3 regions of the Bacillus sp. C-3-6 genome follow, and region 3 is predicted to be linked to each of the others. Evidence: riboswitches for the same ligand, from Rfam matches in the RefSeq annotation. Region 3 holds a riboswitch; each other region holds the start of a gene.
What was found. A riboswitch is a leader RNA that binds a small molecule or an ion and turns the genes downstream of it on or off. The one in region 3 is predicted to bind cyclic di-GMP.
Positions count from the first base shown of each region.

Region 1: it holds a riboswitch for cyclic di-GMP, as region 3 does, so the genes downstream of both, ACW0JX_RS02255 (methyl-accepting chemotaxis protein) here and ACW0JX_RS23265 (WxL domain-containing protein) in region 3, are expected to answer to the same signal.
Region 2: it holds a riboswitch for cyclic di-GMP, as region 3 does, so the genes downstream of both, ACW0JX_RS05480 (SpaA isopeptide-forming pilin-related protein) here and ACW0JX_RS23265 (WxL domain-containing protein) in region 3, are expected to answer to the same signal.

Region 1 is NZ_CM137247.1:437,826-441,033, reverse strand. Features, by position in the region: gene ACW0JX_RS02255 (methyl-accepting chemotaxis protein) at 1-1,229, opposite strand, end outside; cyclic di-GMP riboswitch class I at 1,365-1,449, opposite strand; gene ACW0JX_RS02250 (anaerobic C4-dicarboxylate transporter family protein) at 1,732-3,045, shown strand; gene thiE (thiamine phosphate synthase) at 3,162-3,208, opposite strand, start outside.
Region 2 is NZ_CM137247.1:1,061,032-1,064,239, forward strand. Features, by position in the region: gene ACW0JX_RS05465 (CPCC family cysteine-rich protein) at 1-241, shown strand, start outside; gene ACW0JX_RS05470 (hypothetical protein) at 315-698, opposite strand; gene ACW0JX_RS05475 (TetR/AcrR family transcriptional regulator) at 1,030-1,566, shown strand; cyclic di-GMP riboswitch class I at 1,739-1,831, shown strand; gene ACW0JX_RS05480 (SpaA isopeptide-forming pilin-related protein) at 1,892-3,208, shown strand, end outside.
Region 3 is NZ_CM137247.1:4,523,156-4,526,363, forward strand. Features, by position in the region: gene ACW0JX_RS23265 (WxL domain-containing protein) at 1-1,734, opposite strand, end outside; cyclic di-GMP riboswitch class I at 1,887-1,975, opposite strand; cyclic di-GMP riboswitch class I at 2,047-2,135, opposite strand; cyclic di-GMP riboswitch class I at 2,207-2,295, opposite strand; gene ACW0JX_RS23270 (ATP-binding protein) at 2,541-3,208, opposite strand, start outside.

The DNA.
Region 1 (3,208 bases), 1.1 Mb from region 3:
TTTGTTTGATTTGAAATACCTGTAATTACAGTTACGATATCACTAATTTCTTTTGACCTTGTTTCTAACGAATAAATGATGGAAGATAAATCTTGTACTGCATTTTGAATTAAACTCATTTGATTAATAATTTGTCCAATCACTTCATTACCTTCAATTGAATGTTGCTCCATACCTTCAGAAGCAACCGCAACTTGTTTCGCAGCCCCAGTTATCTCTTCTACCTTATCTTCCATTCCATGTACAATCCCTAAACATTGTTGTACTGAAGTTTTTTGAGACTGTGCCCCTACTCTTAAACCTTCAATAGAACTTGCAATCTCTTGAACTGCCATGCTGTTTTCCTCTGTACTCGCCGACAATTCTTGTGAAGAAGAAGAAACTTGCTCAGCAGTTTGCCTTACTTTATCTATAATCCCTTTAAACTTTTCAATCGTGTTATTGAAATAAACATTAATAATTCCAATATCATCTGGTCTTTCTTTTAATTTAATACTCAAGTCACCTTCACCAATTTTACGTAACCCTTCTCGTAAATCTTTTAATGGCGCTAATGAGTGACGCACGATAAAGAATTGAGTAATAGTCGCAATCGCTAATGAAATAATGATAAAGAGTAAGCCCTGTATCATAAACTTCTCTTTTGTAATAGGAACAATGGAAGCATCTAAGTCAGCCGCAATAATTGCAACAATATTGTTTTCTCCATCTGTAATTGGTTCTAATATTGTCACCCACGAACCTATTTCATCTTCATATACTTCTGTCATTTGGGCCTTTTTCGTATCAATGACTTTATCGTATGCCTTCATCCAATGAGCGGGTTGTTCATAATAATCTCCCGGCTTTATAGGGAACGCTTTTGTTAACTCTGTAGTCAAACCAACGAGTTGTAATTCTCGCTTTTCATTCGGCTTTGCTCCTGTAACATACGTTTGTCCAACACTTTTCAATTCTTTTGACACTTCATCTAATTTCTCTGTTAACTTTTCTTTTTTCACTTTTTCGGCTGTAGGATCTTTCGCCATGTCTCTAACTAATTCTACATCCAATTTTTTCAATACTATTTCTCCTGTTTCAATAGACTGCCTTTCAAATAAAGACATCATACTATTTTGAAACATGTTGAAACTTAGTGCACCCATACTTCCAACAAGTGTCAAAATAACTAATACGGTTAATAAGACGTTCTTTTGAAGGAACGATAACTTATGCCAATATTTTTTCATTAATATCCACCTTCCTTAATTAACATAAACAAAAAAAACAAAATATATGAATATTTTGTTTGAAAATGTTTCTCAATATGTTCGAGAATAAAAAAAAGCCAATGTAAAAGCATTGGCCAAGACCAACCCTATCCGTCCGGTAACTGGCTAGCGTAGCCTTTCGACCTTAGCTCCTGTAGTTTTGCGTCCTCATGTTTCCATCAGTTTGCCTTTCTCGCTGAACGAGTTGAACGATATGGGAGTTCTATGAGAATTAATTTATTCTCTTTCAAAGATTACAACATATAAATCAAAATGTCTACTTATTTAGAGATATAAATACAAATTTTTAATGCATTGCTTTTTCAAAATAATTTCAAAAAGTACGTGAATGTTACTTTTTTTGTGTTATATAATAAAAAATGTATAAACAACAAGGATTTCTTCGGGTATTTATTTAATTTCCATTCAAATTAAACTATTCGAATATATCTTAACTAATGAATTTCGGAGGTAGTTTATCATGTTTTGGCTACAATTTCTTACCTTGTTACTCTGTATTTTTATTGGTGCACGCCTAGGCGGAGTTGGTTTAGGAGTAATGGGTGGAGTTGGTATGGCAATACTCGTTTTTGTCTTCCACTTACAACCAACCGCGCCTCCTATCGATGTAATGCTTATGATTTTGGCAGTAATTACAGCCGCTGGTGCTTTGCAAGCTGCTGGAGGAATGGACTATCTTGTTCATCTAGCTGAAAAAGCATTGCGAAAAAATCCAAAGCGTATTACTTTTTTTGCTCCAATTGTTACTTATTTATTCACACTATGTGCAGGTACTGGTCACGTTGCCTATTCTGTACTTCCTGTTATTGCAGAAGTCTCTCGTGAATCAGGGATTAGACCGGAACGCCCAATGTCGATTGCCGTAATCGCTTCTCAGCAAGCAATTACAGCTAGTCCAATTTCAGCTGCCACAGTTGCTCTTTTAGCAATGTTAGCTGACTATAAAATCACTTTATTAGATATTTTAAAAGTGAGTATTCCTTCTACTTTCATTGCTTGTATGTTAGCAGCATTCGTTGCTAGTAAGATGGGAAAAGAATTAAATGAAGACCCTGAATACTTAAAACGATTAAAAGAAGGAATGATTCCTAAGCTTGAAGAGAAAAAAAAATTTGTAGGTGTAAAGGGCGCAAAATTATCAGTTATCCTTTTCCTTGTAGGAACCTTCCTTGTTGTACTTCTTGGTTCATTTGAAGCACTTCGTCCAGGATGGATAGTTGATGGGAAGTTAGCCCGTCTTTCCATGCCGAACACAATTGAGATGGTTATGTTAACTATCGCGGCTCTTATTATTATTTTCTGTAAACCAAATGTAGAAAGCATTGTGTCTGGTAACGTCTTTAAAGCAGGGGCAACAGCAGTTGTTGCTATTTTCGGTATCGCTTGGATGGGAGATACTTTCTTTAATGGAAACTTAAATATGATTCAAGGATCCATTCAGCATTTAGTAACAAGTGCACCTTGGCTATTTGCCATCGCGCTATTCATTCTATCTATTTTACTGTACAGCCAAGCAGCAACAGTACGTGCCTTAATGCCACTTGGACTATCCCTTGGTATTCCACCAGCGCTACTGATTGCGATGTTCCCTGCAGTAAATGGATATTTCTTCATTCCGAACTATGGAACAATCGTTGCTGCTATTAACTTTGACCGTACCGGTACAACAGGTATTGGTAAATACGTATTAAATCATAGCTTTATGATTCCAGGCTTAATTGCAACATTTACTTCTATCGGAATTGGAATGCTCTTAATTTCAATTATGTTTTAAAGAAAAAGCACAAACCTTTATTTAAAAAGGTTTGTGCTTTTTTAATCAAACGTTTGTTTAAATTTTTTGGGCAGTCTACTTCTCGATGTAGCACTTAAAATACTACATGTCCTTTTCTACAAACTTCTCTTTACTTCTTCAGCTAATTTTCTCGTACTTTCAT
Region 2 (3,208 bases), 1.8 Mb from region 3:
GTATAGAACAATAGAAGAAGAACCACCAGGTACATATGAAATTTGTAATATATGTTACTGGGAAGATGATGAGGTACAGTTTAACGATCCTGACTTTGAAGGCGGGGCAAATGAAGTCTCGTTAAGACAAGCACAGAAAAACTTCATTGCATTTGGTGCTTGCGAGGAATGTTTTGTGAAATCAGTTAGAAAGCCGACTAGCGAAGATGTGAAGGATACTAGTTGGAAGCAAATTAGTTAAATAGATTTAAATAAAAATGTTATTACTCGATGTAACAAGAGTAATAACATTTTTTTATGTAATGATGAAAGAATTAACGGCGTCTTATAAGGTAAAATAATAAAGATGATAACGTAATAGGTAGGCCTGTTTCCAAAAAGGCTTCTAAATTAAAGGATAGAAAATATCGGTCGTTAAACAACATAAAGAAGAAATGATTGTAGGAAATACCTAACACTATAAATAAAGGAATACCGATTTTTAATTCGTGACTTCCTTTTATTTTTCTATAACAAAATTCGCCTATTAAACAAGCGATAAGAACAGGAATACTTCCAAGAATTGAAAGCATAATAATAGATACCCAAATCGGCCCCCATGAATCCGCATAATTTGGAACGCTTGTATACTGTAAAACATTCACAATGATAGAAAAAAACAGTAAGCATATTAAATAACTAATAGAAAATTTTTTCAATGGAATCATCCTTATAAAATTTCACTTTATTTTTATGAAAATATAAACCTCTTTAAATTATAGATTAGATGTATAAGGATAATCAATTTTTATACATTTCGTGTTTATGGATATATTTTCGATGAATATAAAAGTATAGATGTATAGTCAATGTTATGTATTTGATGTTATCATATTGAATGATATGGAAATTTTTAATAGAATAAGTAACTAAAAATTCAAAGGTAATGCAGCTTTTGTTGTATAAAGAAAATACTTAGTAGTAATCAACAATATTAAAAATAAGATTCGTATTTATATAAATTTAGTAGAAATGGGGTTTTAAAAAGGAATGAGTATCAGCATAACGCGGCAAAAGATTTTGGCGGCCGCTTCTCAAATTGTGCAATGTAAAGGGGTTGCTAAATTAACCTTAGAAGCAGTGGCAAAAGAGGCGGGTGTAAGTAAAGGTGGATTATTGTATCACTTTGCAAATAAAGAAGCTTTAATAGAAGGTATGATAGTCAGAGGGATAGAGGATAATGAGGGCGCTATTTACAATAAAGTAGCGGAAGACTCAGAGAGGAAAGGGAGATGGGTTCGCTCTTTTGTAGAGGAAAGATTAAGTAATGAGAGAAGAACAGAAGAGTTGTCTAGTAGTATGATGGCAGCATTCATGTTAAAACCTGAATTACTTGAGCCATTACAACAATCATTTCAGCAACTGCAAAAGAATATAGAAAACGATGAGATAGATTCAGTTTGTGCAACAATTATTAGATTAGCAGCAGATGGATTATGGTATTCGGAATATTTAGGGGTTGGCAGACTAAGCCCCGAGTTAAGAGAAAAAGTGATTCAAGCTCTTATTAGTAATTCATATAAATAGAATATACGAACTATATAATGCGAAAACAATTCACCATTACTTATTTAATGTAGTGGTGAATTGTTTTTTTTATTAGAAAAATAGAACAATTTTATAGAGTATTGAATTATAACCGTCCAGACGGTATAGTAATATTTGGTTTAAGAGGAAAATGAAACAAAAAAAGAATAAAAGATATTTTTAGCACACTATTCGAAAGGATAGGCCGCAAAGCTTAGAGTCTACGGTAATACATATTGGTTACTAAGATCGTCTGGTTGCACATTTTTGATGCAACCGGACGGTCTTTTTTTGTTATATAAATATAAAAAAATAGGAGGGAACTATGCAAATGAAAAGTACTAAAAGGCATATTTCAATGGTTTCATTAGTTTTTCTAGTATTATTTTCAGTGCTGAATGTGTGGGCTCCAGTTATTCAAGCTGCTGTGATGAAAAGTCCAGTGGACGAAATTAATATTTCCCGTACTGATGGCACGACATCTGAACCGTATCAAGCCTCAGATGGTATGAAAGTAGAAGTGAAGTGGTCAGCTAAAGAAAAAATAAAAAGTGGAGATCAATTCACAATTGATATGCCAAAAGAGTTTCGAAAAGACCTTATGAATATGAGTTTTCCTTTAAAAGATGCTGAAGGAAAAACAGTTGGTACATGTGAGATGAAAAAGGGTCTATTAACGTGTACTATGGGTGATTACGTAGAAGGAAAGAATAACATTAAAGGTTCTTTATTCGTAGAATTCTACTTTGGTTTAGAAGCATATGATGGTGTTAAAGAAATTCCATTAGAATTTAACGTTGATGGTCAAATCGTTAATAAAGAAGTAAATGTAAGTAATACGACAGAGAGACCGAAGCCACAGCCCAATACAGATAATCTATTGAAATGGGGTTCTTATAATCAAGAAGATCCTTCGATTGCTGATTGGCTTGTATATGTAAATGCAACTGGAACAGAAATGCAAGATCTTAAATTAACAGATACATTAGGACCTGGACATGAGTTAATTACAGACAGCGTAGTATTAGAAGAGGCTGTATTTGAAGATGGTTATGCACCAACAAATATTAAGCCAGCAGATTTATCTAACATTAAAATTAATGCAACAAAGGCTGGATTTACAATTGAGTTTCCAGACAGTTCAAAAGGCTATATTTTAAGATATAAAACAAAGGTTACAAATCCTGCTGCGAAGCCTCATAAAAATACTGTGAAATTAGAAGGTAAAAATATTAAAACTGAAGAAAAAGTAGGACAAGTATTTGTAAGTGGTGGGGGAGGATCCGGTTCAGGTGACAATAATCCACCTAGCATTGAAAAAAATATAGTTGATGAGAATGGCAAGCTTGTAGAGAATGAGCAGTTAACAAAAATGGATCAAGTTATTCAATACCAAGTTGGTACACACATACCGAACGATCCTCCTAAATACACATCTATGGTAATTAGTGATGATTTAGAAGATGTTTTAGAAGTATTAGAGGCAAAAGTGTATGATCAAAATGGCCAAGATATTACTTCTAAAGGAACGTTAAATATAGATAAACAAAGAAGTGAAGTAACATTTACGTTTGGTGAGAGTTTTGACTATAAGTCGTATGAAGACCAGATAATTAATCTCAGTATCAAGGCGAAAATCAAA
Region 3 (3,208 bases):
TAGCGCATTTACTTTCGCAACCGCAGTGACTTTATTGTTTGTCCTGCTAATATCAAAGAAGCTACTTACATCATCTCCACTCTCCACATCTTGAATGGAAACATCATTCACAGTAAAATCCTTATTCACTTCACTTTCTAATACAAAAGATTTCGCATAGTGAATCTCTTTCGATTGAGCAGGCATATTTTGATATACCTTATAAGAAAGTTGACGGGAATTATCTTCCACAATATCTCCTATTACACTTGGAGCTGGAATTTCAATTTGTGCAATCGCTAATTGGTCGTATGATACATTAACACCTGAAGCATTTAATCTAACTTCTAGCGGTAATTCTGTTAAATTATCAAATGTAATTGTCATATCTGCTTCTGGAGTAGCTACTGGACCTGCTGTTCCAGAAAACTCGATTTTATTATTCCCTTTGTCTTGATACCTAATTGAACTCGTATCATACACGTATAAATTCGTTAAATGACTACCATCATTACGTAACGTTACATTTTTATAACTATTTATCCTTTTGAAATTCCACATTGCCGTTAATGGTACTTTTTTACTTGTTCCGTGTTCATAAAATTCAAAGGAAGCATTATAAGTTTGTCCTGACCTTCCGTTCCCATATAATTGTAAAAAGTTTTTTGCATCACCTTTAGTTATTGGTGTTTTAACATCTACAGATGAAGCTGTCATAGAGTGAATATTAATACGGACATCAATCCATTTCCCTTGATATTCACCAGCTTTTTTTACTAATACGTACTGTTCTCTATTTGAATTTCTAAATGTATATTGACTTTGACCAGTTCTGTCATTGCTACTACCCTTTACCTCATATGTTACTTGTGGGCTCCAAACAAATCTAAAAGCATATTTACCCGAGATAGAAGGCCCTTCACCTGTTCTATTATTTATTACCTTTACATTTGGATATTTAAGAATACTTGTAACAGGACTAGCAGCTAGTAGAGATTTGCTCTTTAATACCTTCTCAGCTTGAATAGCAGGTAATTCCTGATTATTTTCGTTTATCCTATTGCTCTCTTTTAATTCATTTTCCTTTGGTATGAGTTCTTCATTAACCTTTTCTTTCGCTAAAGTCTTCGTTTCTTTTGGAACTTCAGCATTAGTAGAATTTATTTCTTGTTTTTTATTTTCTTCCGATACTTTCACTTTTTCACTTATTTCTTTTTTCATAACTTCCTCTGAAGCCTTTGGATTTTCATCAGAAATGTCTACATTTAAAGCCTCTTTTTTCTCTACAACATGTAGAGAAGGAGATTCAATTTTCTTTTCATTCCCTTCAAACTTCACTATCGGTTCAAATTTGTACTCTCCAGCTTTTTTCATTTGAATGACTACATATACGTCACCGATAAAATTACTTTGTTCATTCTTTTCAATTTTTACAATGTGATCTTCTGTTACTGAAATGTTTTGAATCGCTTTATTGTTTTCGTTCATTTTTTTCGTTTCTGCTTCATTGAACAGCTGTTCATTAGATAATTTCAGCTCGATATTAGCATCTTGTTTATTTGTATTTGTAATCTTTAATACTACATTTTCATCAACTTTTATTTCTTCTTTATCCATATGAACGATAAAACGTCCTTGCTCGTCGTTTGTAACCGCATAAACTTTCGTTGCAGAGTAATCTAGCACACCAACTTGCGTAAATAATATTCCTCCAGCGAGAAGTATACGCCCAAATTTACCTATTTGATTTTGCAATGTACTTCCCTCCCTCACTTCTTATGAACCGAATATTTCGAACATTAAATTTATTATTCAGCTAAATTTACAATCATAATGTGTATTCCTAGAAAATAAAAAGCCTGGTTGCCTTTTCGATTTTCATACATCACAACATGTGTGAAAATCCAAACTGCAACCAGACTATCATAGTAATTTTCATTACCTTAGACTCTTAGCTTTGCGACCTATCCTTTCGAACAGTGTGCCCATTTATTTTTTCTTTTTGAGACAATAAAAAATCTGGTTGCCTCTTCGATTTTCATACATACAACTATGTGTAAAAATCCAAACTGCAACCAGACTATCATAGTAATTTTCATTACCTTAGACTCTTAGCTTTGCGACCTATCCTTTCGAATAGTGTGCCCATTTATTTTTTCTTTTTAAGACAATAAAAAATCCGGTTGCCTCTTCGATTTTCATACATACAACTATGTGTGAAAATCCAAACTGCAACCAGACTATCATAGTAATTTTCATTACTTTAGACTCTTAGCTTTGCGACCTATCCTTTCGAATAGTGTGCCAAAAATAGGTATTTATTTATCGTGTTTTGAATATACCATTAAAACCCAAAAAAGAAAATAGTTTTTTTAGAAAAAAACAATTAATTTTTATAGTCTAAATTTTTTACTGGAAAATCCATAATAAAAACTAAAAAAACATTTTGATCTTAGAAATACATCATACATTCTTTATCGATAAAATGAGATTTTTACTATCCACAAATAGCAAGATAAAATAGAAAAACATCACTTATTTGGAAGTGATGTTTTTTCTATTTAATGCAGTGGTAACATAACCTCAACCGTCGTTCCAACCCCAACTTCACTTTCAAAACTCATTTTACCGTTGTGGTCTTTAATAATTTTTTCTGTAACTACTAAACCTAGACCAGTTCCTGTTTCTTTCGTTGTATAAAAGGCTTCATTTAACTTTGGAATTTTATCTTTCGGAATGCCGCATCCCTCATCTTTCACTTGAATGATGATTCCATCTTTTACAGTAACTTTAATCGTAATTGTTCCGCCAACTGACATTGCTTCAATTGCATTTTTAATTAAATTAAAAAAGACCTGTTTTAATCGTTTTTCATCACATGTAATTGATGGTAAGTCTTTACTGTAAATACCTTGTATGTAGACTCCTTGTTTTAAAGCAGGCTTTTCCATAACTCGAATAACATAAGAGATAATTTCTTGTATGTTATGAGTTTCTGATTCTAGTGATTTAGATTTCTCAAATCCACTAAGTTCTGTAGCAATTATATGAATCCGATCTACTTCTTGTTTCATAATATCACTATAAATTTTATCCTCTGGATGCTTGTCTGCTTGTTTATTCACAAGTTTTTTTAAGTTTGCTAAAGGTCTTCTAATCTTATAACCAATAACCGTTGCCATCTTTCCAACAGCTGCTAGTTTTTCTGTCTGTTTTATTTCTTTGTCCA